DNA from 4 places in the Marinomonas sp. 63XJN7_7_ISO-PGPR-S23-202 genome. Region 3 is predicted to be linked to each of the others. Evidence: predicted binding sites of a transcription regulator. Region 3 holds the regulator's gene; each other region holds the start of a gene.

Region 1 (8,059 bases), 2.3 Mb from region 3:
ATCTTTTCATATAGTGGGTTATTCGCCGGATGGCGACTCTGTTCGCTTCAAAGCGGATGACTTAGCGCAGTGGGATTTGTTAGAAGGCAGTAAAGTGCGTCTGAACAAAAAGGAGCATGCCCAGCTGCGAATTGAAGCCATCGATACCTTAGAAACCCATTATAAAAGCGAGCACCAACCTGCTGAGTGGGCGGATTCTGCCACGCAATATTTGTTGAAGTTACTAGGAATTAAAAACACTCAGTGGAATGACTCTCGAAGTCGAGTAGTGTCCGCAGACGATGGCGTCCCAGGTTATATTATAACGCGTATGGCCGAGCGCTATGGTCGCCCTGTAGCATTTGTGTTTGCTGGCGAAACCGAATACGAAGACGGACAGACTATCTTTCTGGATAACCGCATCGCAAAAACCTCGGTAAACTTTAAAATGTTAGCAAAAGGGTTCGCTTATCCAACGTTTTATGATGGGCTTTTCTACGATTTAAGAGCACGTTTTGCCAAAGCAGCTATAAAAGCACGATCGGCGAAAAAAGGCGTATGGAGTGAGGATAAAACCAACCGTTTTATTAAAGTAGAATCGCTAAGCAACCTGACGGATGAATACGTGATATTGCCTAAGTTGTTTCGACGACTCGTCACTTATATGAAAGCCCATGATACCTTTGATGCTCATGCCTTTGTTGAATCCTTGAAGGAAAAACAAGAAAAAGTATTGGTGTTGAGTGACTTGCATTTTACCCATTTAGATAACCTGATAGAAATTGATGAAAAAGGCCGCATTAAATTAGCACAAGTGCCAGAAAACTTGGTTTTCTTGAGTTAGCCCTGATATTAATAATCAGTAAGCAAATGATCGATTAGGAGCTAAGACGTTATGATTCGCCATGTGTTATTTATAAAGTTTAAAGAAGAGGCTACGGCAGAAGATATCTCAACTTGTTTTGGGAATTTTGAAGCGATTCAGCATCAGGTTAAGGGGATTGAATCGGTAGAGTGGGGCGAAAACTCCAGTTCAGAAGATCGTAATAAAGGTTATTCCCATTGTGTATTGATGACATTTGTTGATCAAGCTTCCCTTGATAACTACCTGCCACACCCAGAGCATATGGCGTTAAAGGCACAGCTGGGGCCCATAATGGAAGATATTATTGTGTTTGATTACAAGCTGCCATAATTGTCGTGTTATTCGTTAAAAACCAGACGGATGTCTGGTTTTTTTGTTTTAAAAGCACTCTATTAGGTTAGGCAGCATAAAGCCAGTAATAAGCGGCGCTTGCGATTAATATAACGGCCATGTCTTTTTCTCCCGAAGGTCAAAATGTTATCAGTCTTTGCTATATGGTTAGTATACGAGGTGGCAATATGACGTGCTATAGAATGACATTTGAATCAATAATTGATCCAATTATTTAAAAAGAATCTGCCCATTTTTTGTCATAAATGAGATTAATGGCAAAATTAGCAAAGAGATGGACTCGTTAGTACTTAACTTTAATCCTGTGCCTTTCAAAGAGTGAGGGGTTTCAACGCTAAGGTGAAAAAGTACTTTGCTTGTATGAAGATGTCAGCATCAAAAAGCCCGTCACTCAATCAGACTTTGAGGACGGGCTTTTTAGTTGGATAAATAAACCAATCCGTTATTGGTTTATTTTTTCGAGCGATCGAGTCAATTCACTATTTTGCTAGTTGAGCCAGTAGTTTCTCTGCCACAAGCTCTGAACTCGCTGGGTTTTGACCTGTAATCATCAAACCATCTTGCACAGCAAAAGGTGTCCAGCTGTCTGCATTTTGATAGTCCGCACCACGTTTTTTCATTTCGTCTTCAAGCAAGAAGGGCACCACATCGGTAAGCTGTACCGCTGCTTCTTCGCTATTGGTAAAGCCTGTGACGACTTTATCTTTAATGAAGTAGTCACCTTTGCTGTCTTTAATGTTTAAAAACGCGCTTGGGGCATGGCAAACAGAAGAAATTGGTTTGTTTGCTTGGACAAAACTTTCAATGAGTGCAATAGACTCTTCGTTGTTGGTTAAATCCCATAGTGGACCATGACCACCTGGGTAAAAAATGGCATCAAAATCATCTTGTTTCATATCGCTCAATTTATGCGTGTTGGCGATGACATCTTGCGCCATTTTGTCTTCATAAAAGCGTTTGGTTGCTTCTGTTTGGGCATCCGGTGCTTCACTGTTTGGGTCGATGGGAGCCTGGCCACCTTTTGGTGTCGCAACCGTCACTTCAGCCCCTGCATCAATAAAGGCGTAGTAAGGAGCGGCGAACTCTTCTACCCAAAATCCTGTTTTGTGACCTGTATTACCCATTTCTGAGTGAGAAGTGAGAACCACTAAAATTTTGTTCGTACTCATTATTATGACTCCTTGTTGGTGTCGTGAGACTGTTGCAACGACTACTGCGCTTGCCAATACTTTGTTAAAAACAGACTCAAAATGCTCATTTATAGGTATAAACTCCGCTTTTTCGTCTTTTTTTGCCGTGTCTTGGCGTCGCTCGTGACATCGTGCAAAGGTCTCGTCGGATTGATCGTTAAGTTGTGGTCAGTATAGAAGGCGTTTAGCAGTTTGAACACAGGAATAAAGTTGACTTCATTGATCTAATAATTGATACAATTGCTAAGTCAGTTGCAGATAAGGGGCATGTATGGACATTTCGTTCGAGCAGTTAAAAAGTATGGTGGTGTTTGCTCAAGTAGTGGAACAAGGCAGCTTAACTTCGGCCGCGAAAGCGATGGGGATTTCTCGCGGCGTGGTGAGCTATCATTTGAAGAAGCTAGAAGACCAGCTTGGGGTTGTGTTACTCAATCGCACCACTCGAAGTTTGTCGCTAACCGATACGGGAGAGGCCTATTATCAGCGTTGTCGCACCATTGCTTTTCAGGCCAATGAAGCCAATCTGCAAATAGAGCGATCAAAACAAGAGGCCGTGGGTAAGTTAAAAATCACCTGCCCGGTGAATTTAGGGCTGCAAGTTGTGGTACCTGCCTTGAATGAGTTCCGTCGTTTGTATCCTTTAATTGAACTGGATGTGTCATTAAGTGATGAGGTCGTTAATATCATTAAAGACGGAGTGGATCTTGCTATCCGTGGTGCGCCATTGGCCGACTCTGGATTACAAGCCAGTATACTGGCCTCGTTTGAAACCTATTTATGTGGCTCGCCTGAGTACTTTCGTAAGCGAGGGACGCCTGTTCAGCCTCAGGATTTGTATGATCATGATTGGGTTGTGTATAAGCCAGCAGCGAACTCTGTTCATCTGAGCCAAGGATCACGTTCTTATAGTTTATCGGTAATGGGCAAGGTCAGTACTAATAATGCAGCGGCTAGGACGATGTTTTTGGAAGGGGGAAATGGTATAGGGCGTATTCCTGTATACGATGCCAATCCTCGTATTCAAAAAGGCTTGTTAAAGCGTATTTTGCCAGACTATCGTTGTACTGATATTGATGTATACGCCGTGTTTCCGCCAGGATCCTCCCGTGCTAAAAAGCTGCGTTTGCTGGTGGATTTTTTAAAAGCAGAGTTCGGACGTATTGCAAGTTCTTTGTGAGGAGAGGGGATAAAAATAAAAGAGGGACAAAGCAGTGAACAAGGTAAAGCGCCCATCTACGATGGGCGCAGAGAAGGCTTGCGCTCTGTGCTTAACGTATTTAATCGTTATCGCTTATTAAGCGGCTATGGGGGCGACTTTAAGCTCATCTTTCACTTGTTTTACATCCGTTGTGTTACGTGCAATCTGCACGGCTAGCTGTTTTTCGGCATCGCTTTTTACATTCCCTGTGAGGGTGACGATGCCTTTATCGACGTCAATGTGTATTTTGGTTCCTTCTATGTTTTGGTTCCATAAATAGCGGGTTTTTAATACGGTCGCAATTTTCGTATCGATCAAGGTACTTTTGGCTTGATCTGTCATGCTGTTCTTATCGGCGCCCTCTGGTGAGTTTGCGGGAGTATCCGCAATGGTGATGTTGTTTTTTACGCCTTTGACACCTTGTAAACCTTCGACCAGTTCGCCTGCAAGGTCCTTATCGGTGCTATTATCTATGGTACCCGTTAAGGTCACCACACCATTTTTTACGCTGGTTTTGATATGAAAGGCGTTAACGTGTTTATTGAATAATAAAGAGGCTTCCGCTTTGCCATCAATCCACGCGTCTTTCGCCCGGTCAGTCCAGTGATCATTTGTTTGGGCATGCGCTGCGCTAGCGGTAAGTGCTGATATGAAAAGGATGGACATGATTGTATTTTTCATAGTGCTCTCCTTGTTTTAGAAATGGCCGTAAGGTGACGGAAGTTATTTTCTGTCTCGCGACCTATTATTTGCGGTGAACAATTTGCTGTGAAAAACTTTCTATGAAAAGCCATAGCGATGATCGTGCCAATATATAAGTGCTTGAAATTAAATGATTTTGCTTTTATTGGTTCATTGGGTCTTATTACCTTTTTACAAAACGAATTGTAAAAAGGAGGTGTCCCGACTTAGTTATTGCAAAAAATTGGCGTCTTCTGATGGTTTGCCCTGATTACGTGCGTGAACTTTTGCTTACTTTTCGGTGTAATTCGCTGCTATGGTTGAGGGTATTCCGTTTTTGATTGTTATCACTAGGGTCTTTCATGTTGCAAAAAATCGCACTGTGCTTGTTCGTTGGCTGTTTTGTTCATTTGGCGTGGGCTGATCAAGAGATGGAAAAGGCTGAGTCTAAGGGTCATGCCTCCGCTAAGATGACCGCTGTGAAGAAGGCCGAAAAGGCGGCAAAGACCGAAGTTGCGAAAACGCCAGTCACGGAAAGTCAGAGCGAAGCGAGTAAGAGCAAGGCCCTAACCAAAGACTCGATGAAGACCGTGTTTGAGCTTGAGCGTAGTGTGGCTATTCTACAAGTGTCCAGTGCTTCTTTAGAGGATGTGCAAGATCTGCAAAAGCAAATCGATAAACTGAAACATCACTTTGCTATAACCTCGTCCATTGTTGACAGAATGAACCTGCTATCGGGGGTGATTGTCTTACTTCTTATGGTGATTTTAGCCCTGGGTTGGTATATATGGAAACTGTCTAAACGTTTGTCTTTATATTCTAGAGTAGACTTTTCTGTAAACGAAAAAACAGTGAAAGAACAAGGAGACAGCAATGGTTAGTCAGACGGCATTGCTCATTATTGATATGCAAAATGGTATGGCCTGGCCGCAAGCGGGAGAGCGTAATAATCCTGATGCGGAACGAGAGATTGCGGAGCTGTTATCCCATTGGCGTGTGAACAATGCGCCCATTGTGCATGTTCATCACTTGTCGCGGGAAGAGGATTCTTTATTTTGGCCTGAGCAAGAAGGGGTCATGGTGCAAGAAGCCTTTATTCCGTTATCGGGGGAAAAGGTTATTGAGAAATACGTGCCTGATGCTTTTACTCACTCGGATTTGCAATCATGGCTGGAAGGCCAGCAGATTGATCGGTTAGTGGTGGTGGGAGTCAGTACCAACCACTCGATTGAGTCGACCGTTCGAACCGCTGGGAACATCGGCTTTACGACCTATGTCGTCAGCAGTGCTTGTTTCGCGTTTTCTACATTGGATTTTGATGGGCGTGAGCGCAGTGCAGAAGAGGTTCATGCTATGTCATTAGCCAATCTTCATGGTGAGTATGCGACGGTGATTTCTCAAGCGGATGCGTTCGAGCTTCTGGAAACTTAAGCTTGTTTGGTGGCATATCGATTCGTTACTAAATGGGTTAGGCTGTTATCAAGGTATCCTTTTGGTGCGCGCGAGTATTTTCTCTTCAACGTTTTAAATAAAATTGTACTATTCGAAACTATTTTGAATTCAAAACAATTTCGCAAAAAGCTTCTCCTCTCGTATTAACTGCTCTGATTTGGCAAAAATCTAAAAAGATATATCAAAAATGGCTTTTTATAGACAATAAATCCTATTTTCTGAATAATATTGCTTCGTGGTCAAAGCTTTTTCTTTTCGCTACACTAGTCATATGTATGTGAAAAAGTGCAATTAAGGAAGCTTTTATGACTGAACAAAATCAGGATACTGGGATTAGTCGTCCGGGTCTGTTGCTTGCCCTGACCCCTGTGGTCTTAACACTTATGGTATTAGGGGTGCAGATTTTTTATTTTGGTGACTTCACCCCGCACATTCCGCTTGCTATTGGTCTTGCGCTTACTTCACTCGTTGGTATAAAGCTTGGTTTTAAATGGAAAGACATAGAAGAAGGGGTCTTTCACGTTATCCATATTGCGTTACCCTCCGTTTCGGTGCTGATTTGTGTCGGTATGATTATCGGTGTTTGGATCGCGAGTGGTACGGTACCGACTCTCATTTACTATGGTTTAACCATCCTGTCTCCACAGATCTTTCTGGTTGCCGCCATGCTGTTGTGCTCTGTTGTATCTGTTTCGCTGGGGACCTCTTGGGGGACAGTCGGAACCGTAGGTCTTGCCCTCATGGGCATTGGTGCAGGGTTTGATGTGCCTGTGTACTGGACGGCGGGTGCTGTTGTTTCTGGTGCTTTTTTCGGGGATAAAATCTCTCCGCTGTCTGATACCACTAACTTGGCTCCAGCGGTCACGGGGACCAATGTGTTCTCCCATATAAAAAACATGATGCCAACGACTCTGCCTGCCATGATAGCGGCCATGATTATTTACTTAGCTGCTGGTTTAATGCTGGTGCATGATGGCGATGTGTCTTTTGCTAAGATTAATAGCATTACGACGGAGCTGCAAAAGCATTTTGTTATCTCTCCTTGGTTATTGCTCCCCGCCTTGTTAGTCATTGTCTTAGCCGTTAAACGTATTGCTCCCATTCCTTCGCTATTTGCCGGTGTCGTGGCCGGTGCGATAACGGCTATGATTGCGCAAGGCAATGGTATTCACGAAGTGGTGACCTTTGCTAACAGTGGCTACACTATTAATACCGATGTGCCAGCCATTAATAGCCTGCTGAACCGTGGTGGCATCCAATCTATGATGTGGACTATTTCTCTTGTACTGATTGCTTTAGGGTTTGGTGGTGCATTGGAGAGAACCGGTTGTTTAGAAACCATCATACTGGCGATCTTGACTAGGATTCATAAGTTTAAAGACATTCAAACCGCTGCCGTTTGTACCTCTATTTCGACTAACTTAGTTGCAGGTGATCCTTACTTATCCATTGCCTTGCCTGGCCGTATGTATTCTCCTGTTTATCGTGGTATGAAGTACTCCACTTTGAACTTATCCCGTGCGCTTGAGGAAGGGGGAACCTTGGTGTCGCCACTGATCCCTTGGAATGCGGGTGGGGCTTTTGTGATCAGTGCGTTGGGGCTGGGAATTTCGGACGGTAATTTTGAAAACCTTCTGTATATTCCATTAGCGTTTGCGTGTTGGTTGTCGCCTGTATTGGGGATTCTTTATGCTCAGCTTGGTTTCTTCTCACCCAAGGCCAGTAAAGAAGAATTGGCTCAATGGAAAGAGCAGGGTGAGGATTCACTAACACCTGAAGAAGCTCGTGAGAATGCTGAGGAAACATTAGCGTCACAGCAAACCTAACGCTTGCTTAGGTGATTCTGATCAAGGCCTCTGTCTTATTGACAGGGGCCTTTTCGTTCTGGTGTCATATCTTGGCGATGGTAGCGCTTTGCTTATTTATCTTCAACGATACACATCGGGGTGTTGGCGATAGGGTCAAGATGTATTTGTGCGTTGAGATCAAAAACAGTCCGTAGCATGTCCTTTGTTAATACCGCTTCTGGTGTTCCCTGTGTATTGATTTGACCTTGCTTCATGACAATCAAATGGTCGCAATAGCGTGCTGCCTGGTTGATATCGTGCAGGACCGTCACGATGGTTTTTCCGGATAGGTTAAGTTGACGAAGTAAATGCATCAGTTCCACTTGATGGTTTAAGTCCATGTAGGTGGTTGGTTCATCAAGGAGTAAGTAGGGCGTGTCTTGGGCAAGCGTCATGGCGAGCCAGACACGTTGACGTTGTCCACCTGATAACTCGCTCACTAACTGCTCGGCTAGTGCTGTGACCCCCGTTTCTTGCATCACTTTATCAATAATGG
Region 2 (8,059 bases), 1.3 Mb from region 3:
AAATTTTCCTCTGCGTTCTATTCCATACTCGAAATGGACTGTTCCATTTTAGTAAGTGGTCGAAGCTGTTGATCGATTTCGTCATAAAGCGGCTCAGGCATATGACCTACCGGTAGGTCATAGGTGATTGAAGCGCCATAGGCATTGGGGGAATGGGGGTCATGACGCAGTTTGTCGAATACCCATAAGCGTGTGCCGAGGTAGAAGCCTTCTTTTAGATCATGGGTGACCATAAAAATGGTCAGTTTATGTTTGTGCCAAAGGTCCAATACCAAGGCATGCATATCCGCCCGAATGCCTGGGTCTAATGCACCAAAAGGCTCATCCAGCAGTAAAATGCGTGGTTTACAGATCACCGCTTGGGCAATGGCAAGCCGCTGCTTCATACCGCCAGATAACTCGTGGGGATAACGATTCAAGGCATGACCCAACCCTACTTGTGCCAGCATCTCAGCGGCTTCCTGCTTGGCGACTTTTTTCTCTTTGCCAAATAAATAGCCAGTGATAGAGGATTTTTGAAAGCCCTTAGCCGCGATTACATTCTCCAACACGGTCATATGGGGAAACACTGAATATTGCTGAAACACAATGCCGCGATCGGAACCAGGTTCGTTGGGAATCGGTTTACCATCCAACAGCAATTCCCCTTCGGTGGCCGTTTCAATCCCTAAAATCATTTTCAAAAAGGTACTTTTGCCACAACCAGAAGCCCCTACTAAGGTAATAAACTCCCCTTCTTGCACCGAGACATTGACCCGTTCGAGAATAATGTCTTGCCCGTAGGATTTGCCTATGTTGGTACCTTGAATAATGGGTGTCACAGCGGCCTTCTTCACGTTGGATACGGCAGTCTTTGTCTGAATAGATTGACTCATGCGCCCCCCTCCAGACTCCAAGGAAAGAGTCGTCGATTCAATCGAGCCAATAAGAAGTCAATCAAGAATGCCAGTAGAGTAATCCACGCCACATAAGGCAAAATGATGTCCATGGCAAGATAGCGACGTACTAAGAAAATGCGATAGCCCAGGCCATCAGTGGAAGAGATGGCTTCTGCGGCGATTAAAAACAGCCAGCCCGAGCCCAATGACAAGCGTATCGCATCAATCAGTTTGGGCATGATTTGCGGTAACAACACGCGAATTAAAATTTGGCTGCTGCTTGCTCCAAGTGTTTGTGCTTTCACCAGCTGTTCTGTCGGAATTTCCTGCGTTCGCCGCTGAATATCCCGAGCGATAAACGGGGTAATCCCGATGGCAATCAGGGTGATTTTCGAGGCCTCCCCTAATCCCACAACAATGAATAAAATCGGCAACAACGCCAAAGGCGGCACCAATGAAATCACGGTCAGCAAAGGGGAAAAACTGGCATTCACCACGGGTAGGGCACCCGTTAATAAACCTATAGCCAATCCCAGCAACGCCGCAATCAGCACCCCCGCCCCTAAACGCCCCAGACTGCTCAACGTATCCTGCCAGAACACATAGTCCCCCGTCCGACGACTGGGCTCAAACGCCATACGGTAGATCGCATCGCCCATTTGACTGAACGCAGGCAGCATTTTATCACTGGGGTTGATGGCTAAGCGGGCATCCGAGCTCACCATATAGATCACCAATAACAGAACAAAAGGCAGTAGGCCGATAATAATCGCACTGGTTCTGCTTGGTTTTAAATTAATCATTTTTTTCATGTTGAGTCCCATGACCACTCTCTTCGCTCTTCTTCCCTTAGTTTTCTCAATGAAAACCAAGGGAAGCCAGACCTCCAGAGAATGTGTTTGTCAGGTGAGTTACAGTTTTCCGTCGGCTGCCATTTGCATATAGGTCGGGTCAAAGCGCAGTTTGATATTGTTTTTATCGCCAAATACGCCTGCCGGCATTTGAATACCAACCGCCCCTGCACTTGGCGCCCCATCACCTAATAAACCGTGCTCAAACGAGAATTCAGCAACGTGCTTCATGGTAGTGTAGAGTTGTTTACTATCGACCAACTTAAGAGCTGATTGTGGCGTGTAGAACATGTGGGTTTTTGCCAATTGCGCATCGTAACTGGCAAGGTTTGTTTCCGCTGCCTCGGCCATGTCTGTACGGACTTCTTTGGCTTTTGCGCTGTTACCTTGCATCAATCCCATGATTTCGTACCAAGCACCAACAAGGGCTTTACCAAAATTAGGGTTCTCTTTAAGGGTTTTGGTATTGACGACCATGGTGTCTAGGATTTCGCCTGGGATTTGAGAAGAGTCAAACACATCATAGGTGTTCGGCATTTGTAGAATCTCACTGACAATGGGGTTCCATGTCACAGCAGCCGTTACGTCACTGGTGCCAAACACCGATGCCATGTCTGCATCAGAGGTGTTCACCACGTTCACGTCTTTTTCGCTCATTCCCACCGAAGCTAAGGCGCGAGCAAGCAAATAGTGAGACACACTAAATTGAACCAAGTTGACATTTTGGCCTTTAATGTCTTTTAGGTGTTTTTTGCCTTTCAGGATAACCGCATCATTACCATCGGAGTAATCACCGACAATCAGTGCCGTACTGTCTACGCCACTGGCCGCGGGGATCGTCAAGGCATCCATGTTCGCCATAGTACAGCCATCAAACTGACCTGCGGTATATTGGTTCATGGATTCAACATAGTCATTGATTTGTACGACATCGATATCGATACCGTATTTGTCGCCCCATTTTTTGATAATGCCGGACTCTTGAGCATAAGCCCAAGGCATCCAACCCGCATAAATGGACCAACAGACTTTGAAGTGGTCTTTTGCCAAGACATTGGCAGACAGTAGAAGAGAACAAAGCAGAACGGTTAACTTTTTCGCGGAGTATTGCATAGCGGTCACCTTTTCAGTTTTTACATTACACACGGAGTACCCTTGGCAAATATCGCCATGTGGTCTCCCGGGCTTTTGTCCCGCCGTGTAACCTTGAAACTGACAAGGTCGAATGCTCTCGGACCAGTCACTATATTTTTCTATATAGCCGGAACCCTAGCCTTCTATTACATCAAATTGTGAAGCTCGACTTCCCAAGGGTACGAACTTGGTTTACATAAAGCAGATAGTGTGCCAATTGCGCAATTTCCTTGTTTTAACAGGATTCATAAAGAATAACGGCCTCAAACGTCAAAAAATATGCACAAAAAAAATGAAACTTCTTGGGTCATAGAGCAAAAAACGCACTGCGATAGCGCAACCATGAATTAATTAATTCATTTAAAATTAATTATTGACAGTCTTAATACTCTTGTACTATTTTTGATCTGCCCAAGAGGCCCCGACGGACGCATGATTCCATTTTGATCAGAAAAATCACGCGATCTGTAGTGCTTAAAACCGGAGGAAAATAATGATGAAAACGAAAGCCGGAACGATGACAGCCATAGCAGAAACCTTGATGGCCGATAATGTGTTTGCTATTCGCCAACGAATTAAGAACCATTTAACTCTCAGGACAAATAGCAACCCACTTTTTATAATAGTGCGAGAGTTAGTCGCAAAAAGATCGAAAGTTCTCACAGCTCTTCTTTTATTCTTCCTATTGATTGCTGGCATACCGTTAGATTCGAACTTTTTCTCGCCCTACAACTTAACCTTTACCTTACAAAAACTGCAATTAGTCGGCATCACTGCCCTCATTTTTTTACCAAATTGATGCGTTACGCAACAAACCATGTTGAATACAGGGTGAGCATATCATCTGTTTGAAAACCCAAGCCCTTTTGACCAAGGTTAAACGTTGATGGATACCTTAAAAGACAATGTAGAGAGCATTCTAAAGCTCATTTATCAAAAACATCAAAGCCAACAGCGTATTTTGATAGGCATTGCTGGGCCTCCAGGTTCCGGAAAGTCAACGCTTGCTGAATCCGTTGTCTCAGAATTAAATAACCAATCGATAGACAGAAATACATCCGCTTTATTGCCCATGGATGGCTTTCATTATGACAATGAGATTCTGATTCAGCGTCATTTACTCCCTCGCAAAGGATCTCCTGAAACCTTTGATGTCAATGGCTTAAGCCATTTACTGACGAATGTGAAAAAAGCAGAAGGAGATATTCGTTACCCTATTTTTTTTAGAAAGCTGGATCGCTCTTTTATTGATGCTGGGCTACTTAAGAAAGAGGTTGATATCATCATTGTTGAAGGCAATTACCTGCTACTGGACGCGCCAGAATGGAGAGACATAGCACAGCTATTTGATATGACTGTATTTTTACAGTCTTCCTTAAGTATCTTAGAAGAAAGATTAAAATCAAGATGGCTTGGTCTTGGTTATTCTTTAGGAGATGCGCTAAAGAAAACCCATGATAATGACTTGGTCAACGCAAAACTGGTGCTTAACGCCAGTCTCCCAGCAGACCTGACGCTCTATGAATAATCTTTAGTTGCCTGCGACTTAATCACTTAGGAGCTTAGTCATTTAAGAATGTGGTGGGGGACTCTCGTAGCAGAGTATTTTGATTAATCATAAACTCTGTTGAAATTTGATAACCTGCCGCTCCTAAAGCACGAGCAACATGAGCAAAATGCCCGGCATTGATAACGGGTCTCACAATACCTTGTAAATCCAGCTGATCTAATTGTGCTTCTATTTCTCGAATAAGCCTCTCCCGAATCGTCGCAGGAAAAGCCCCATCAATGACAACCGTTTCAAAATCGATCACAGCCAAGGTCGAAACAATAGCGTGGCCTAAGCTACGGCCAGCACGTTTTAACCAAGCACTCACCGCTTCTTCCCCTTGCGACCAATCAAACGCTTCTAAATAAATATCCTGCGCTATGGGCAATGTTTGCTCTGTCATCATGTGTTCTAACGTCACAAGGGATGCATGATCAACTAAGCGCTCACCGCCACGCTCATCCGGTACACGTAATGGACCAAACCCACCAGCTCCGCCTCGCAATCCTGGGAAAACACTTCCATTTAAGACCACGCCACCACCAATAAAAGTGCCAACAAAAAAATACACAAGATCTTGAGCTTTTAAATCTGAACCAAAAAGAAGTTCTGCTCTGGAGGCGGCTGTCCCATCGTTTTCAATAGAAACAGGCCATTCGACGATCTCTTGGATCGACTCTTTTAGATCAAAATCACGCCAGGTTTTCATTTCTTGTAATGGCGCATCAAAGTCCGATGCCCAACTCCATAACTCAAAGGGACAGGCAATATTAAACGCACTAATATCCTCATGCAGTAGCTGCGCCTCTGATAAAAGTGTCGATAAGTTCTCTTCGATAAATCTAAGGGTATTACTCGGCGTAGGATAGCGATGGTAGCTTACTATTCTGGCTTTAATGTCACCGATAAAATTGATAAGAACAAGATCAAAAGAACGCCGCCCCACTTTAAAACCGATATAATGCCGGACGTCTGGATTTAAACGAATCTCTGTCGATGGCTGGCCTCGTTTGCCTCGAATAAGATTACCTTTTAATAAAAACCCTTCTTTTTCCAATGCCCGAAAAATCATCGAAATGGCATTCGCTGACAGCCCTGTCATTCTGGTGGCTTCTGCCTTCGTCAAGGTTTTATGCACTCGCATCAAGTGCAGTATTAAGCGCGAGTTAATCCCTTTTACCGTTGTTAAATTCGACCCTTTTAGTGGTTGTGAGTGCATGAAAATCTCTTAAAAAATAAAGGCATATAACGCGTTACCAGAAAAATCTATCCTAACACAGGAGGCTTTCTATGTGACAAGCATCATCATACACAAATTTGAGACCATGATCTGCTCAAACGAACTTCAACAACGTGCTCCACTCCTCTACCTCTAAAAGAAACGTTAAGAGAGACATTCAAACGCAATAAATGGGACAAAAAAAGCCCCTGCTGTTCAGCAAGAGCTTTTCATTTTCATCATCATTATAAGTTTTGTGTTGCTTTTTAACCGTGCTTCCGTGCACCGACATTCGCTTATGAGTCCATTTTCCTATTAGAACTAGAACCAAGTTTCCATTTGTAGGGCGAATAAGGTTCTACCACCTGAGCCCATAGGCTTAGCGGTATTGTCTAAACTAATGGTGTAGTTATCCAAGGCTTTACTCCAGTTCACATAGCTCACCGCAAAACGCAATTCTGGGCGAGTAAAAAAGCCACCAGCCGTCGACATTTTCAGCGTTGGAGCAATGGTTGCTTTGTAGAAGTTACCGTTGGCACTGCTCGTACCGTTATTGAGATCCATGTATTGATAAGAACCTTCGTACACCATTTCAAAGTTATCAGTAAAGGCGTCAGACAAACGCACGTTTAACGAGGCCCATTTGAATTCATCGCCTGTTTTAATACGGTCTTTACTGTATTCTGCCATGAAGGCTGGAGCCACTTTCCAAGTATCGTTTAAGTTAGCCACACCAAACGTGAAGAAACGCACTGCTTTGGCTTTGTCATTCAAATCACCGTCTGCGCCGATTCGTTTTAGCTCAGCACCCAGACCCTTACCAAGTAAAATACCGGTTTTCGAAAAGCCCTTAGATAATCCATAAAAACTTCCGCCATGATAAGCAAACAAGGTATGTATACCACTGTTTGCACGTACCGTTGGCGAACTCACTGTTGAAGCACGTTGATCGTTACCAGGAGAGGTCATTCCACTGACCATAAATTGCCATGGACCAATATGGTTATTCATGGTGGCAATATAGTTTTTAATATTGTTACTAGAGGTATCGGTACCAAAATCACGGCCGTAAATGGAGAAGTTTGACTTCCAGTCATTGCCTAACTGCACATCATAAATACCCGCACCCGTACCGGATAAGAAAACGATATCTGAGTCGAAGAAGTGGATATCAAAGTTGTCGCGGTCGAAACGCTTACCCGCCCATACTTTGGCATTTTTGAATGCGCCCGTAAAAGAGCTGATATTAGATAGCTCCGTATAGATTTGGCGAACGTTGAGTTTGCTCTGGTCTGCTGTCCAATCATTGCTGGTTTGAGTACTGTCAGCAATCATGATTTTATAAAACGATTTGGTGCCGTTGTCAGCAACACTTTTGTGGATCAGATCCGTTTCAACATAGTTATCGTCTTCAAGACCTAAACGTCCAACGGGGGCTCCAAGGGTTCCTGCAGCGGTCATATATGGACCCGTTCCTAACACTTTACTGTTGTCGTTAGCGGCCCCATAACCATGGTTATTCATCAACAGTCCAGCACGAGCGTAAGCATGAAACTCGAAAGAAGAGGCATCATCAGACGCTTTAATTGCGGTCGCGGTTGCTTCTGAGGCTTTATTGGAAGCTTGCTTTGCCGTTTTTTCTGTCTTATTCAGGCGAGCCTGAAGCTCATTAATCTGCGTCTGCAAAGACTGAAGGCTTGTACTCGTACTTGCATTGGTATCGGCCGCCCATGCTGAAGACATTGGAAATTGCGCTGCTAGCATTGCGATTAGTAGGGTCTTTTTTGTTGTTATCATTTTTTTCTCCATCACATATCAAAATATGACAATTCATCAGGGTAAACATCATCATAAAAGTGCACAGGAGAAATGCGTTCACTGCTTTCATTCGAGCATTAATCACAGTCAACGCAATTCAATAAAAACAACATAACCTTAAGAGCGAGGTGGGTTTTATGTTGTTTTTATTCCCCCAAACATGCATGACGGAGAAGATACTCTAAAGGCTGACACTGCGACCATAGTGTTTCCTCATTTATTGCAAATTAAGTTGAAATTAAGTTGAAATTAAGTCTACAGCCTGAACATTAAGATGCTTTTAAGTACATTTCGCATCATTTTAAGATCATATTAAGATGAAATAGACTATTTTCAGATTTCCTTAATTAGCCAAAATTCAAGCAACAGATAAGAGAGGGTCAAAAGAATGGAGAAAAAACATCAAAGAAAAGTAGGTCTAGGGAGGCTTCCCTAGACCGGGAGACATGTCATGGGGTATGAATGGAGCCAGCCCATCTTTTGTTATATATGCCCCACAACGCGAGCCATATGGTAGACGTTAACAAAACTACCATTTCTAAACGCATACGCCTTGGACTCACCTTCAATTTCAAAGCCGAACTTCTTGTACAAAGTGATTGCTCGTTCG
Region 3 (8,059 bases):
ATGGAGACAACATGCCCCACCGTAACACCGGCAATGGTTACTTTGGCACGATCTGTCAAACCACCGATATCATTAAATTCAGCCACAACCTGATAAGTATCTTTTTTGCCAGTAAACGCCAATCCGCTTACTTGTATGGCAAGATAAACAAAAGCCACGACCCCCAAAACAATGAAACAACCTACCAATAACTCAACGCGCTTACTTCTCATCCTAAAAATCTCCAAACATCGCAGCGGTTAAAATAAAATCTAATGCTAAAATAGACAATGAACCCAAAACGACGGTTCGAGTAGTCGCTTTCCCAATCCCTTCTGATGTCGGAACACATTCATAGCCCTGATAGACAGCGATCCAAGTCACCACAACAGCAAATACTACCGCTTTGATTACGCCATTCATGACATCCGTATCAAAGTTAACGGATTGCTGCATAAGGGTCCAAAACGCCCCATCACTCACACCAAGCCAACCAACAGAGACAAGCATACCGCCAATGATACCCGCCGCCGAAAATACAAAACTAAGCAAAGGCAAGGAAATCACACCAGCAATAAATCGCGGCGCAATCACACGACGTAAAGGATCCACCCCCATCATTTCATAACTGGAGAGCTGCTCTGTTGCCTTCATCAAACCTATTTCGGCAGTAAGCGATGACCCAGCTCGACCAGCGAACAACAACGCCGTCACCACAGGTCCCAATTCACGTAACAAAGACAAGGCTAACAATTGACCAACAGACCCTGATGAGCCAAATTTTGCCAAAATACTATAACCTTGTAGGGATAATACCATTCCGATAAAAGTACCGGATACAATGATAATAACCAGAGACAGCACGCCCACTGAATACAACTGGCGAATCAAAAGATTAATAGATTCCCCTAATCGAACAGGTAAACGCACAAGACTTTGAACAATAAATATTCCCGCTCTTCCAACTGCCTCCAGCCAATCTAAAAAACCAGCGCCCAAAGAAATCAAACTATTTATCATCTTTGACTCCTCTGTTCATCAGCAACACTTTCCGGATAATGAAATGGAACAGGACCATCAGGCTCCCCATTTAAGAACTGTTTTACTTGCGCATCATCAGAGGCACGAATATCGCTGGGTGTCCCTTGAGCAATGACATAACCACCAGACAAAATACAGACATGATCTGCAATGGATAAGGACTCTTCTACGTCATGGGACACCACGATTGAAGTAATACCAGACCCATCATTTAATTGACGAATCAGCTCGACTAGAACCCCTTTAGAAATGGGATCTTGACCCGTAAATGGTTCATCAAACATAACCAACTCAGGGTCCAATGCGATCGCCCTAGCAAGAGCGACACGTCTAGCCATCCCCCCTGACAATTCAGAAGGGAATAACTTTGCCGCACCTCGCAACCCCACGCTGTGCAATTTCTCGAGCACAATACCTTCGATTTTACTCGCATCAAAATTGGTATGTTCTTGCAGAGGAAAAGCGACATTTTCAAAAACAGACATATCACTGAATAAGGCACCACTTTGAAAAAGCATACCCATTTTCTCTCTGACTTTATATAAATCTGAACGAGACAAAGAATGAATATCCTGCCCATCAACAAAAACATGACCACTGTCTGGATAAAGCTGCGCAGCGATTAGCTTTAAGAGAGTCGTTTTTCCGGTTCCACTTGGCCCCATCACAGCGGTGATTTTTCCACGAGGAATATCCAGCGACACATCTTCATATATCACCCTCTCCCCTCTTGAAAAGCGAAGATTCTGTACTTTTATATACCTATCCAGCACGGACTCACCTATCCTTTCCCAATATAATAGTTGCTGATACTAACACTCGCCCTTATAAAATAGAATCGCGCAATAAACGGAATCGAAATTGTTTCAAAGATCAAGTCTTGAATTTACACAGCAAACCTCATTAAATGGGACATCTTTTTGATTCGAGAGTAAATAAGAGGTTATGCTGCTGTTTTCCGCTGCTCTAATTGCAGGCTTAGTCTTGCTGGTTATTAGTTCTGATAAATTCATTGAACATGCGGCACTCGTTGCCGAAAAACTAGAAGTGAGCCCCATTGTTATTGGAGTAATCTTGGTGGGACTGGGCACCTCTGCGCCCGAAATGGTTGTGTCGGCGATTGCATCATTTGATAATGCGCCAGGCATTGCTATCGGTAACGTATTAGGTTCTAACATTGCCAATATCGCGCTGGTTTTCGGCGCCACTCTGTTGTTCTCCGCCGTCCCGGTTACGAAAGATTTGATGCGTAAGGAGGTCCCCCTTGTTTTAACCATCACCCTGGTTACTGGCTGGTTACTTCATGATGGTACCTTAAGTTTTTCAGACGGTATCGTATTAGTTTTCATGTTTATTATCATGATGATCGTCATGCTAAAAGGCAGCAAAAACCTTGAAGAGCAACTTTCCAGTGAGCTCCCCGAGGATGATGGCAGCCCTGTCGGCAAATCCCTATGCATTTCACTTGTCAGTCTAGTGGTTCTGATAGGCAGCTCGAAACTGCTTGTTTGGGGAGCCATCGGTATTGCTTCCGCTCTTGGTGTCAGCGACATGGTGATTGGTTTAACTATCGTGGCCGTCGGCACCAGCCTACCTGAGCTAGCTGCATCAATCAGTAGTGTACGTAAAGGCCATCATGATATCGCCATTGGCAACATCTTAGGTTCAAATATGTTCAACTTGGCGACAGTGTTACCACTGCCCGCGTTAATCGCACCAGGCGTGATTGATCAAACCACATCGGGACGAGATTTCTATTGGGTTCTAGGTTTAACGGTTGCCTTGTCCTTACTCATCTATGGATTTGCCAAAACCAAAAACCAAAGCATTCCTCGCTGGATAGCCATTCCCTTACTCGTTTCGTACGCTGTCTATATTTTCTTCGTTAGCACAGGGGATTCTGTCTAATGATCAAAGCAAGCCACAAAAAACTACTACTGGGGGCTGGCGGCATTGCGATCGTTACTCTTTTTTTCTGGGCTGGCTCATCTGATAATAAAAATTTGCTTCAAACCGACAATCTGAGTAGCACCCCCGATTACTTCATTACAAAAATACACGCCACAGAATTTGACCAAGATGGCAAACTGATAGAAACCTTAACCGCAGATAGAGCTCTACATTACAACAAAGGTGCAAGGACACTTCTCGAAAACCCAAAGGTAAAAAGAGTTGAAAAAACGGGGAACTGGGAAGCACAAGGAAAAAAAGGGATAATTGAAGATGGCAGTAGTGATATTCTACTAACTGATGATGCATCAGCCGTAAAACATTACGTAGACTCACCAGACATCACACTAACAGCGGACAATATTCGTTATTTAGATAAACAGCAGTCACTTACGAGTACAGGAAATGCAAAAATATACTCAACACAAGGCGAAACATCTGCCGATGTCATTGTCACTTATATCAACACAGAAGAAGTTAAAATGACAGGATCTGTAAGAGGACAGTATGAAGCAACACATTAAGGTATGTACTTTCTTAGCCGGCTTATTCGTAAGCCAATGGGTACTAGCGCTTCCAGATGATACAAGCAAACCATTAAATATACAGTCCAATCAAGCCCATTTTGATCAAAAAACAGGCGAAGCCGTCTATACAGGTGACGTATTTGTAAAACAAGGTTCGATTGAAATTCAAGCCCAGTATCTGAAAGTCATCACCAATCCTAAGACGCGTAAATTCACCGAACTCATTGCAACGGGCCACCCTGCCAAATTTAGCCAACAAATCGATTGGCAAGGTAATATGATGATTAGTCGTGGTAATAAAGTCATCTATAAAACCGCTCAGTCCAAAGTGGAAATTTTTGGGGACGGCTACTTAAACAGAATGGATGACAAAATCACCGCCGACCATATTGTCTACTACATCAAAAATGGCACCTTCAGCGCCGAGAAAGAAGGATCAGGCCGAGTTTCCATGACGCTACAGCCACAAACCGAAAAAAAACAAGCATCACCACAGAAAAAAGAGAAGTAAATGGCCGTTTTAGAAGCAAAAAATCTCGCAAAAAGTTATAAAAAACGCCAAGTGGTTAAAGATGTTTCCCTCTCTGTCGAATCAGGCCAGGCGGTTGGCTTACTCGGACCGAATGGCGCGGGTAAAACAACCTGTTTTTATATGATCGTTGGCATGGTCACCAATGACGCCGGCGGCATCTTTATCGATGGCCAGGACATCACCAAATATGCCATGCATACCCGTGCTCAAAAAGGCATAGGCTATCTCCCGCAAGAAGCGTCTATTTTTAGAAAAATGTCGGTAGAAGACAACATTTACGCCATTCTTGAAACACGAAAAGAGCTTAATAGAGCCCAAAGAAAAGAGCGATTAGAAAGCTTATTAAAAGAATTTCATGTTACTCACATTCGCTCTAACTTGGGTATGGCGCTGTCTGGGGGGGAGCGTCGCCGAGTTGAAATCGCCCGGGCACTCGCGATGAACCCCAAGTTCATATTACTTGACGAGCCATTCGCTGGTGTGGATCCTATTTCAGTGGGCGATATAAAGCTCATTATCAGGCATTTACAAGAAAGTGGTATTGGTGTGTTAATTACCGACCACAACGTCAGAGAAACTCTCGACATCTGTGATAAAGCCTACATTGTTGGTAATGGACACATCATCGCATCAGGGGATGCCGATACCGTTATCAACAACGAACAAGTGAAAAAAGTCTACTTAGGTGACGACTTCCGCTTATAACCTCTTATTTTTGCAACTCAAAGGGAGTAACATGCATAACTTGTTCCATCTTTCTTACTTTCAACTTAACGATAAAAGAGTTGCTCTATGAAGCAGTCTTTACAATTAAAGCTTGGTCAACAACTGACCATGACGCCACAGTTGCAGCAAGCCATTCGTTTACTGCAGCTTTCAACGTTGGATCTTAAACAGGAGATCCATGAATTTTTAGAGTCTAATCCGCTACTGGAAATTGATGATGAGGAATACACTTCTAGTGATGCCCCATCAGCATTGAAAGAACGCGATAGTGATAGCGACAACACACACGCGTCTGAAAAAAAGGTTGAGTCAAACAGCAGCGAAGAAGCAAAGGTCGAATCAGAATGGACCGATAGTATTCCAGAAGAGCTATCCATTGACAGCGATTGGGACGATACCTACCAAAATTCAGCAGCGTCTGTCAGCCACTCCAACAGCTATGAAAATGATGGGGATTTTGAAAGTCGTAACGCACCAGAAGAAAGCATTCAAGACCATTTAATTTGGCAGCTCAACCTCACCCACATGTCAGATAGGGATATTGAGATTGCTTACGCCATCATTGAGTGTGTTCAGTCCGATGGGTATTTAAGCATTTCCCCAGATGAAATTTGGGAGTCATTGACCTCTGAACTTGAAGACCTTGAGCTTGATGAGGTCATTGCGGTTCAACACCGCTTACAACGTTTTGATCCCGTTGGTGTATGCTCTATTGATCTGCGTGATTGCTTGTTAGTTCAATTAGAACTGTTCCGCGAGCACCCTTTGTATAAGAGCACCTATAATTTAGTAGACAACTATCTCCCTCTGCTTGGTAATCGAGATTTCACTCAATTAAGCCGAAAAACAAAACTAAAGGAAGAATCGCTCAAAGAAGTGATTGAACTGATCCAGCAACTTAATCCTCGACCAGGGTCCATCATTGACACGGACGATACCGATTATGTTATCCCCGATGTGTCTGTACGAAAACGCAATAACGTCTGGCAAGTTGAACTGAATAATGACGCTCTGCCACCGGTTAAGATAAACGAAACCTACTCCGCCATGGCAGCAACAGCTTCCACATCAGAAGATGTCACGTACATCAAAAACTCCTTGCAAGAAGCAAAATGGTTCATGAAAAGCTTGCAAAGCCGCAATGAAACTTTACTAAAAGTCACTAGTTGCATTGTGAATCGACAGATCGACTTCTTCGAACTCGGTGAAGAAGCTATGAAACCTATGGTGCTTCATGATGTCGCAGAAGAGGTCGGCATGCATGAGTCTACTATTTCTCGAGTAACCACACAGAAATACATGCATACTCCTAAAGGCATTTTTGAGCTGAAATATTTTTTCTCCAGTCATGTCAATACCGCTTCTGGAGGGGAATGTTCTTCGACCGCTATTCGAGCTATGATTAAGAAGCTCGTTAGCGAAGAACCAGCCAAAAAACCGCTTAGTGACAACAAACTAGCCAGTATTTTAGCGGAACAAGGTATTCAGGTTGCTAGGCGAACTGTAGCAAAATATCGTGAGGCGATGAATATTCCGCCTTCCAATGAACGCAAACGACTCATCTAATACGGATACATTTCTTTATGCCTTTGAAATCTATATTAAAAGCTGAACTCGTTATCGCCAAACAAGATATTATCAGCAAGAAACGCGTACTAGAAAGTATTGCTGAAGTTGCATCAAACCGGTTACATTGCGACAACGAAGCAGTTTATGATGCATTACTAGGACGTGAAAAACTTGGCAGTACTGGCATAGGCAATGGCATTGCCATCCCCCATTGCCGTTTGGAGAGTGCCAACCACACAGCTCTAGTTGTCATGTCATTGCAATCCGCCATTAATTTCGACTCCGTGGACAAGAAAAATGTGGATTTAATTTTTGCTTTGATTGTGCCGCCAAGCGAATGCGACAACCATTTATCGACCCTATCAGAAATTGCCGAGCTGGCGCAATCTACCGAAAAACTCAATAAATTAAGAGCGGCCGAGACCAATCAAGCCCTTCTTACTGAGTTAGAATCATTATTGAATTAGATTTAATCTTAATTAAGGAAAAAGGTATGTTGGAAGAGTCTGTCACCATTATCAACAAACTTGGCCTTCATGCACGAGCCGCAGGAAAACTAGTCGAAACCACTTCTCGCTTTTCTTGCGATGTTACCATCGAGAAAGACGGGCGTAATGTCGATGGTAAAAGCATTATGGCAATGATGATGCTAGCTGCTGGCAAGGGCACGGACATCACCATTAAAACCAATGGTGAAGATGAAGAAGATGCCATCAAGGCCATTATTGCATTAATCAATGATCGCTTTGGGGAAGATGAATAAGGACAACAATGCCAGATAAAAATACACTCGCCCACCTACAAACGGTCACAGAGTCTTTAGAGTCTGGCGCCACATTACAAACGCGCTATTTATTAAATGGCGCTTTACCCGCACAAGATGTTGCTAGCCTTTTAGAATCCTCTCCCCCTAAAGAACGTAAGCAGCTTTGGGAACTCATTGAAGACAAAAACCAAGGCGAGGTTCTTCAATACCTAAACGAAGACATACGCCTACAGTTTCTAGAGAATATGAGCACCCAGCGGGTGGTTGCCGTATCTGAACACTTTGAAAGCGATGATTTAGCCGACTTACTGCAACACCTGCCAGACAAGGTGGTAAGTGAAGTCCTCTTATCCATGCCTCCTCAGGACAGACTAAGAGTTGAGGCCTTATTAAGCTACTCGGAAGACTCCGCCGGTGGCTTAATGAACACAGACACCATTACCATTCGCCCTAACGTCACCTTGGACAGAGTATTTCGTTACCTTCGACAATATAAACAAATTCCTGACATGACAGATAGCCTGTTAGTTGTCAGCCGCTCAAACCGACTTTTGGGAACGCTTCCCTTAGCCAAACTCCTAGTCTGTGATACAAAAACCACTGTACGAGACATTATGGAGACAGACCACACCGCCATCCACTCAGACACATCCGTAAGCGAAGTCGCCCAAGTGTTTGAAAAAATGGATTTGGTCTCCGCCCCCGTTATTGATCGCAGTACGGGAAAGCTACTTGGGCGTATTACCATTGATGACGTGGTCGATGTTATTCGGGATGAAGCCGAACACTCCATGCTCAGTATGGCCGGTTTGGAAGACGACGAAGACACTTTCTCGCCAATCATGAAAACCACTCGCCGTCGTGCTGTTTGGTTAGGAATCAACTTAATCACCGCCTTTATTGCCTCGTACGTCATCGGTCTTTTTCAACACACTCTCAACCAAGTTGTTGCGCTGGCCGTTTTAATGC
Region 4 (8,059 bases), 430 kb from region 3:
CTCTATTTGATTTATGGGGCTTTAAAAAAGACACCCTTCATGTACCAACGGACGCAGAAATAGCGGCAACAAAAGCGGATATGGGAATGGATAAAATCCAAGTGGATGAAAAAGATAAACTTATTCGCAAGACAAACCCGTTAGTCCAATTGGACTTCTCCTCCATGGGCGAAGGCTACACCATAGGAAAACTGAGTAAGATACTTGAATCCAAAGGAATCAATAACTATCTCGTTGAGTTTGGTGGGGACATGAAAATCAAAGGACACAAACCAGATGGTAAAAAATGGCGCATCGCTATTCAGCGCCCCATCAAAGAAAAAGATGGTTCACAAAAAGTGTATAAGATCGTCACCATTGAAGATGAAAAAGGCGTCACACTAGATACATCCGGAACATACAACCACTATTTTGACGATAAAGGGGTAGAGTACTCTCATATTCTGAATCCAAGCACTGGCCGCCCTGTTACTCACGATTTGGTTTCTGCCTCTGTTTTCGGTACAGATCCAAGAATCAGCGATGCTTGGGCAACCACGATGCTATGTCTTGGTCCTGTCAAAGGGGCTAAAATAGCCAAGCAACAACATCTCGAAGTATTCTTTATCGAACATAAACATGGCAAATTTGTAAACTCCGAGAGCGAAGCCTTATCTTCTAGTAAACGCGTCAAATTCGACAAATAACCCTGCGTCACAATAAGAAGTTGAGTAAGCGAATTTACTCAACTTCTCTTCATAACCAAACCATTCTTACAAAAGATACCTCCATCTGGCATTTAGTCTAATCAGAAAAAGCAGCTACAGGCGTCAGCGCTATTGTCGATAACATCAATTTTATGCCGATAAGATTGGTCTCACTGCGCAGTAATATTTAAAAAGAACAAATGAACGAAAAAGACAGCCTCTCTTAAACACCAATCCTTACGTCAATCAACGGTCTAGAAAAACCGACAAAGCGAAAATGAACGAATATTCATATTTTCTTATATTTTACTTAAAATAGACAAAATAATGACAATAGATCAAAATATTCGCACCAATAAAGAGCATTAGCCATCTTTAAAATGCTCTTTATGTGAGCACAAACAAAGAAAACAGCTCTATTTTGAAACGTTTCATCTTTCTTCTCACTAGAAAACATCAATATTTGCTTTAATTTTCATGCAAAAAGCACATATGGCACGGTGTCTGCTATAGGGATTATTAGTCACATAAAAAAACATTTCTTTGTTGCGTTTAGAAAAAGAAATCTCAGGAGGCACATATGAAATTGCTTATCGCTATCATCAAGCCATTTAAACTTGATGAAGTTCGTGAGGGACTCTCCGAAATAGGCGTTCGCGGTATTACCGTAACAGAAGTCAAAGGTTTTGGACGACAAAAAGGACACACAGAATTATATCGTGGTGCCGAATATGTCGTCGATTTTCTGCCAAAAGTAAAAATTGAGGTCGCCTTAGATGATGCATTAGTTGAAAAGGCTATGGATGTTATCTGTCAATCAGCCAATACAGGCAAAATTGGCGACGGCAAAATTTTTGTACTGACACTTGAGCAGGCTATTCGGATTCGTACCGGAGAAACCGACTCAGATGCTCTTTAATAAAGAGCCCCCATATTACTCCCTACCATAAATATAGCTAAAACAGAGGCAATATTGATGAATATTAAAAGATTAATAACAACCATAGGTGGAGCTTTACCTCTACTCACTCTATGGATGATTCCCTCCCAAGCAATGGCCGATACACCTAGCCTGGATAGCGGAAATACCTCATGGATGATGGCATCGACAGCGCTGGTGCTACTGATGACCATTCCCGGTGTTGCCCTTTTCTATGGCGGTATGGTACGCCGTAAAAACCTATTATCTGTTGCCGCCGCGACTTTTGCGATCACATGCTTAATTACCATTATTTGGTCCGTTGCAGGTTACTCACTTGCTTTTAAAGGTGACGGCGCATTTATTGGTAACCTAAGTGCACTGTTTCTAAATGGCATGAGCTATAAATCACTGAGCGGCTCTATTCCTGAATCAGTATTCATGACCTTTCAAATGACTTTCGCAATCATTACACCAGCATTGATTATTGGTGCCGTTGTGGAACGGATGAAGTTCTCTGCCATGCTATGGTTTATGGGACTGTGGTCTTTGTTAGTTTACTCACCTATTGCCCATATGGTTTGGGGTGGCGGTTGGCTCGGTGGCGACGGCGTGCAAGATTTTGCTGGCGGCACCGTTGTACACATTAATGCAGGGGTTGCAGGCTTAGTGGCCGCGCTAGTACTTGGTAAACGTAAAGGCTATGGAAAAACAGCAATGCCTCCCGTTAACCTTGTCTATACCATGGTTGGGGCATCTCTTCTTTGGGTAGGCTGGTTTGGTTTCAACGCCGGTTCTGAGTTAGCGGCAGATGGTACAGCGGGCATGGCGATGGCCGTGACGCAAATTGCAACAGGGGTTGCTGCAATGGCTTGGATGTTTGTTGAATGGGCAGCTCGCGGCAAACCAACTCTTCTTGGTATGAGTTCAGGAGCGGTTGCTGGTCTCGTTGCCATTACCCCTGCATCTGGCTTTGTTGGACCAATCGGTGCGTTCGCAATCGGTATCGCAGCTGGTCTTGGCACGTTCTGGGCTTCTGTCTACCTGAAAAAAATGCTTGGTTATGATGACTCATTGGACGCTTTTGGTGTTCATGCGGTAGGTGGCATTATTGGTGCACTGTTAACAGGGGTGTTCTCAGCGGCTATATTCGGCGGTGCTGGCCTTAATGATAATGCGCACGGCAGTATCCTTAGCCAATTCATTATTCAAGCAAAAGGGGTCGGCTTTACCATTGTTTACGATGCAATTATGACCTTTATCATCATTAAAGCGATTGATATGGTTATGGGCATCCGCGTCTCCGAAGAAGAAGAAACCGAAGGCCTTGATACGTCTTTACATGGCGAACAACTATACGAATAATCACTGTCTTAAATACATCAAGGGCGCTTACAAAAGCGCCCTTTTTCTTTTGACTCAGCTACTCAGTGATTTCTAAAAAGTGAATTTAACCTAGAGGGCCACCTAAAATAGTGTCCTTAAGACCGGCTATAATGTTTTCACCTGTCTCTTGTCTTAATTCATCATACCAAGCTTGTGTCACCAACATGTCTTTTCCATGGGTCACATCACAACGCTTACGCGCCTTTAATACCAAGTCTTTGGCTCTTTCATGGCGCAAGCTTTGATACTGTAACAACGCCTCTTTGACTTCTTTTGTTTTGGCAAAACACTGCCCTAGGACGACGGCATCTTCCATTGCAGAACAACCACCTTGCCCAATGTCTGGCGTAGTGGAATGAGCAGAATCCCCCAACAAAGCAACACGACCTTTAACAAAACTACTAAAAGGTTCAATATCGTGGATTTCAATACGGTTTGTCGTTTCAGGATCAATCCGTTCAATCAAGAGTTGGACTGGATCCGCCCAGCCTTCAAAGTAGGTCTTTAGATTCTCTTTCACTGTCGCACGGTCTTCTGGTAAGCCAAGAGGTAACGGCACATCAAAGAAAAAGTAAAACTGACCGCCAGCAATAGGCATCACTGACACGCGCTTTCCATCTCCAACGAAGGTCGTCCATTGCTCTAATGGTGCTATTTCTTCATCTGCCGTCACCAAACCATTCCAATTAACATATCCCGCGTAACGTCGCTGAGCTTGATAGCCAAGGACATGGGAGCGTGCGACGGAATGCGCGCCATCAGCAGCAATCATAAAGTCCCCTTGAGCAATACTACCATCGGTAAAATGAGCAACCACACCCGTATTGGTTTGTTCGACACGCTCTAGTCGTTTCGCAAACTGGACCTTGTCTCTTCCCCAGTGATCAATCATCTGCGCTTGCAATCCAGCTCGTGCAACAGGGCAAGGCCGCTCTCCCACTGCCTCAATCAAGGGCACGAGGCTAAACTGAGTCATGGTCGCGCCAGACTTGCCATCTTGGTATGCCATTGCCCGCATAGGCCCACCAAGGTCATCCATAATATGCCCCATCCCTAAATGATTCATACACTTCACCCCGTTAGACCAGACTGAAATGGCCGCCCCAACAGGCTTGATCTCTTTTACTGCTTCAAAAACATCACAATCAACACCTTGCTGTTTTAAGGCTGCTGCGGCCGACATGCCACCGATGCCCGCTCCAATAATCAATGCTTTCATGCTTTCTATCCTCTTATGATCGATATCCCCACAAAGCACAATGCGTTCCAACCCCGTTGATTCAGCGCATCCGCATGAAAAAGATACTTATTTTCAATAATTAGAACTCCGAAACATTTGTTTCTATAGTCTGACGATAACGCAAATTCAAGGAAGATATAAGTGCCTTACATCAAGCAAACTTAGACTAATATCATTTTTTATAAATAAAAACTATCGAATTGATTTTTTCCATAAACCCACTTGCTAGTTTCATCAAGTCATGTCAATTTAAACTTCGAAGCGTTCACTGTAATAGAGGGCAAAAATAACAATGACAGTCCATGAAAAGAAAAATCGGAGTCTTTATCGAGATCAGTTAATCAAAGAGAAAGTAGGTCTTGAACGGTTGCGGACTTTGCTCGACAACACGAGCAATAAACTACTTCGCATTCCACAAGTCTACTCTGCAGATAAAGACACCATTAGTATGCAGGCGATTAAGCAAACCCATGCGAGCGAACAACAAATGGCTCAACTAGGCAGAGGTCTTGCTATGCTCCATTCTCATCCACTAAAACGCTACGGACTCGATCACGACAATTATATTGGACTTAACCCACAATATAATAATTGGTCCGACAATTGGGGCGCTTTTTATGTTTCTTATCGTCTTGAAGCTCAAATTCAAATGATCAAAAACACCAGTGTGGCTGAGCAATTTCAGAACCAATTAGATAAGCAAAAAGCGTGTTTGACTAATTTTTTAAATCAACATTGCCATCAACCAACGATGCTCCATGGTGATTTGTGGTCTGGTAATGTGCTGTTTGATGAACAAAATGTGTGGCTAATAGACCCCGCGATTTACCAAGGTGATAGAGAGGTCGACATTGCCATGACGGAACTGTTTGGCGGCTTTAGCGAGGCGTTTTATCACTCATATCACGCCATACTCCCTCGCTCTGAGCACTATGCAGTAAAACGTGATATCTACAATCTTTACCACTATTTAAACCACTACAATCTATTTGGTGCTAGCTATTTAAGCGACTGTGAGCGTTGTTTTCAATCAATTGACAGGCTGAGCCTCTAGCCTGTTGCAGTATATTAAATAGCGAGCCCAGCTCATGAGACGAAAGTCTCTCATCACTCCTCAACTAACCGATTGCTTTTATCATCTGGGTGCTTTTTACCATCTGGGTGCTTTTTCAAAATGGTGTACATATAAGCAACGACAATCAAGTTAATACTCAATACCGCTCCGGTCACTAGATTCGGGTCTTTAATGATTTCGTAAAACTCAAAAGGCAAGTACACCGCACCGCTTAAAAAGGCAAACCATTCAGTCCACCGCATTTCATGCCACAATCCATAAGCTTCCACAAAACGCACCAAGGCATAAAAAACAGCAATCACAGTCACAAGAGTAAAACTGGAATGAGTTAAACTATCCACCGCGTGCAACAGCATCTGCGCATAATGACCATCCGCACTCCAGTGCAAACGGCTTAATAACTTTAACACCTCGGCATGTAAATTAACGCCTTCCAATATATGGATACCAATTGCGAGCAGCAAGGCTGCTACTCCTTTTAATGCCTCAAGAAAAGCAATGGTCTTAAGACCCGAAAATTTCATACACAACTCTTACTATCAAAAAGAATGCTCAAAGGCAGAAAAATATAGGCGCTCATTCTATAAAGAGACACTTATCGTCAAAAAGAAAAAACCACGGTTTTACATAAAACACAATCAATCATGACATTTTAACAACAAACCCCCTTAAGGAAATGGAATCAAAAAAGCCCAAACTCACTGGCATGAGTTTGGGCTCTAATCTAACCACGAATGACGTGAAAGAAATATTATTAATCAGTCTTTTACGCGCTTCATTGAAGAGAAACCATAAAAAGACACAACGAGGAAGCAAATACCCGGCACAATATAAGACATGGCAGCACCATAAGAATCAATCACTCCACCTTGAACCACTGGCATAATTGCCCCACCAAGGATCGCCATAACAAGACCCGCCGAACCAAATTTGGCATCTTTACCTAAGCCATTTAATGCCACGCCATAAATCGTTGGAAACATCAAAGACAAACTGGCAGAAATCATAACAATCGCCCACACACCTGACATGCCAGGGTTAATTGCTGCGTACACACACAAAGCGGTACCTAATAGTGCCATAACGCCCAACAATAGCGTCGGACGGAAAATACCGATCAACCATGTCATGACAAAGCGAGAAACAAGAAACACCAGCAAACTGTACTGAAGGTAATCGCTAGCATGGGTAGCACTTCCCCCCATTGCAGACTGAACGTACTGAATCGTAAAAGTCCAAGTGCAGGTTTGGCCCGCAACATTAAAGAACTGAGCAATCACCCCCCAACGATAGTTCGGAAGCTTAATCAAACGCCCCAACGTAGCAATAAAACCATAGTGCTCTTTATCTGTGAGGTCGACTTTTTCAGCCACCTTTTCAGACTTAGGCAGCTTAACCAGTGCAATCATAATCCAGATAATGATAAGAAAGAATGCCATGCCGACATAGGGCGTCATCACCGCATCCAATTCAGAATGTTGAATGGCCGCTAGAGCCTGAGGCGCCATGGCAGCACGCTGCTCAGCAGTAGCAGGGTTTAAGTTTGGAAGGATCAAAGTCGATGCTAACAAAACACCAATATTGGTTCCCACTGGATTAAACGCTTGGGCGAGATTTAGACGTCGAGTGGCCGTCAGCTTTGGCCCCATCGCCATCACAAATGGATTCGCAGACGTCTCAAGAATAGACAAGCCAGCGGCTAAAATAAACAAGGCCGCCAGAAAAGCGCCATACGTCATTGACACGCTAGCAGGGTAAAACGATAACGCTCCCAATGTCGCTAGACCAAGACCGGTTAATACACCCGTTTTATAAGAAAAACGCACGTTAATAAATGCTGCGGGTAATGCTAAACAAAAATAGGCGCCATAATAAGCAAATTGAACAAGTGCTGACTCAAGATTACTCATGGTAAAGATTTGGCTAAATACTTTTACCAGAGGGTCTGTCATGTTTGCAGCGACCCCCCAAGCAGTGAAACAGGTAATCAATAAAATGAAGGCCAGTTTCATATTGGAATACACAAAAGGGGTTTTTGAGGTGTCAGTTTGTAGATTATTCATATTGTAATAAACATCTTCTCGAGGTTCTTATTCGCTAGCTTGTTGCGGTATTCAGCTCATCATTAGAAAGCAAGAGGCGATCACATCACCTTCTCTAATACAGGTAACATCACTAACACTTAGGCTATTTATTCGTTTACCTATGGCCACACGTTATTTTGCTGCCCTAGGATATTTAGAGGCAGGACTATACAAGCCCAGTTATTACATAAGATGAATGGAGCACCAAAAATGTGCAAACAAAAAGAATCATATAGTTAACAACAACTCTGTCAGTGTGGCCGTCATAAAAAAACCCACCAAGTCGAAACCTAGTGGGTTTTTAAATAGTTAGCTTTTACCCTATTCTCATTGTAAAGAGTAAAAACCTTTTTAGACGAACTCAATTAAGCTAGATCGAAGCGATCCAACTCCATAACTTTTGTCCATGCGGCAACAAAGTCATTGACGAAACGATCTTCTGCATCAGAAGACGCATAGACCTCTGCCAAGGCACGCAACTGCGAATTGGAACCGAAGATTAAGTCCGCACGCGTTGCGGTCCACTTAACCGAACCTGACTGGCGATCACGCCCTTCAAATTCCATTTCATCATCGGAAAGCGATTTCCACGTTGTGCCCATGTCCAACAAGTTAACAAAGAAGTCATTGGTCAAGGTTTCAACGCGATCTGTGAAAACACCGTGTTGA

The links. The regulator sigma-54, encoded in region 3, starts transcription at its own class of promoters, with help from an activator protein. The targets are predictions, from matches to a motif close to TGGCACNNNNNTTGCTNT.
Region 1: a site for sigma-54 is predicted at 4,376-4,393, ahead of AC0VYG_RS02560 (BON domain-containing protein). Genes of this name have one in related genera too.
Region 2: a site for sigma-54 is predicted at 3,062-3,079, ahead of AC0VYG_RS07405 (putative urea ABC transporter substrate-binding protein). Genes of this name have one in related genera too.
Region 4: a site for sigma-54 is predicted at 4,243-4,260, ahead of hpxO (FAD-dependent urate hydroxylase HpxO). Genes of this name have one in related genera too.

Annotation. Positions count from the first base shown of each region.
Region 1 covers NZ_CM149677.1:565,767-573,825, forward strand. Annotated here, with positions in the region: gene AC0VYG_RS02540 (thermonuclease family protein) at 1-823, shown strand, start outside; gene AC0VYG_RS02545 (Dabb family protein) at 875-1,174, shown strand; gene AC0VYG_RS02550 (type 1 glutamine amidotransferase domain-containing protein) at 1,675-2,364, opposite strand; gene AC0VYG_RS02555 (LysR family transcriptional regulator) at 2,657-3,562, shown strand; gene AC0VYG_RS02560 (BON domain-containing protein) at 3,680-4,264, opposite strand; gene AC0VYG_RS02565 (hypothetical protein) at 4,627-5,145, shown strand; gene AC0VYG_RS02570 (cysteine hydrolase family protein) at 5,138-5,695, shown strand; gene nhaC (Na+/H+ antiporter NhaC) at 6,022-7,542, shown strand; gene fecE (Fe(3+) dicitrate ABC transporter ATP-binding protein FecE) at 7,635-8,059, opposite strand, start outside.
Region 2 covers NZ_CM149677.1:1,601,086-1,609,144, reverse strand. Annotated here, with positions in the region: gene AC0VYG_RS07415 (ABC transporter ATP-binding protein) at 18-875, opposite strand; gene AC0VYG_RS07410 (ABC transporter permease) at 872-1,690, opposite strand; gene AC0VYG_RS07405 (putative urea ABC transporter substrate-binding protein) at 1,790-2,842, opposite strand; guanidine-I (ykkC/yxkD leader) riboswitch at 2,905-3,013, opposite strand; gene AC0VYG_RS07400 (hypothetical protein) at 3,357-3,662, shown strand; gene AC0VYG_RS07395 (AAA family ATPase) at 3,750-4,391, shown strand; gene AC0VYG_RS07390 (ROK family protein) at 4,426-5,631, opposite strand; gene AC0VYG_RS07385 (carbohydrate porin) at 5,953-7,428, opposite strand; gene AC0VYG_RS07380 (GNAT family N-acetyltransferase) at 7,933-8,059, opposite strand, start outside.
Region 3 covers NZ_CM149677.1:2,889,653-2,897,711, forward strand. Annotated here, with positions in the region: gene mlaD (outer membrane lipid asymmetry maintenance protein MlaD) at 1-212, opposite strand, end outside; gene mlaE (lipid asymmetry maintenance ABC transporter permease subunit MlaE) at 214-999, opposite strand; gene AC0VYG_RS13425 (ABC transporter ATP-binding protein) at 996-1,739, opposite strand; gene AC0VYG_RS13430 (calcium/sodium antiporter) at 1,966-2,928, shown strand; gene lptC (LPS export ABC transporter periplasmic protein LptC) at 2,928-3,494, shown strand; gene lptA (lipopolysaccharide transport periplasmic protein LptA) at 3,478-4,008, shown strand; gene lptB (LPS export ABC transporter ATP-binding protein) at 4,009-4,734, shown strand; gene AC0VYG_RS13450 (RNA polymerase factor sigma-54) at 4,822-6,321, shown strand; gene AC0VYG_RS13455 (PTS sugar transporter subunit IIA) at 6,339-6,791, shown strand; gene AC0VYG_RS13460 (HPr family phosphocarrier protein) at 6,818-7,087, shown strand; gene mgtE (magnesium transporter) at 7,096-8,059, shown strand, end outside.
Region 4 covers NZ_CM149677.1:3,322,254-3,330,312, forward strand. Annotated here, with positions in the region: gene AC0VYG_RS15410 (FAD:protein FMN transferase) at 1-686, shown strand, start outside; gene AC0VYG_RS15415 (P-II family nitrogen regulator) at 1,267-1,605, shown strand; gene AC0VYG_RS15420 (ammonium transporter) at 1,663-2,970, shown strand; gene hpxO (FAD-dependent urate hydroxylase HpxO) at 3,056-4,210, opposite strand; gene AC0VYG_RS15430 (fructosamine kinase family protein) at 4,524-5,285, shown strand; gene AC0VYG_RS15435 (DUF2127 domain-containing protein) at 5,339-5,830, opposite strand; gene fucP (L-fucose:H+ symporter permease) at 6,065-7,369, opposite strand; gene katG (catalase/peroxidase HPI) at 7,756-8,059, opposite strand, start outside.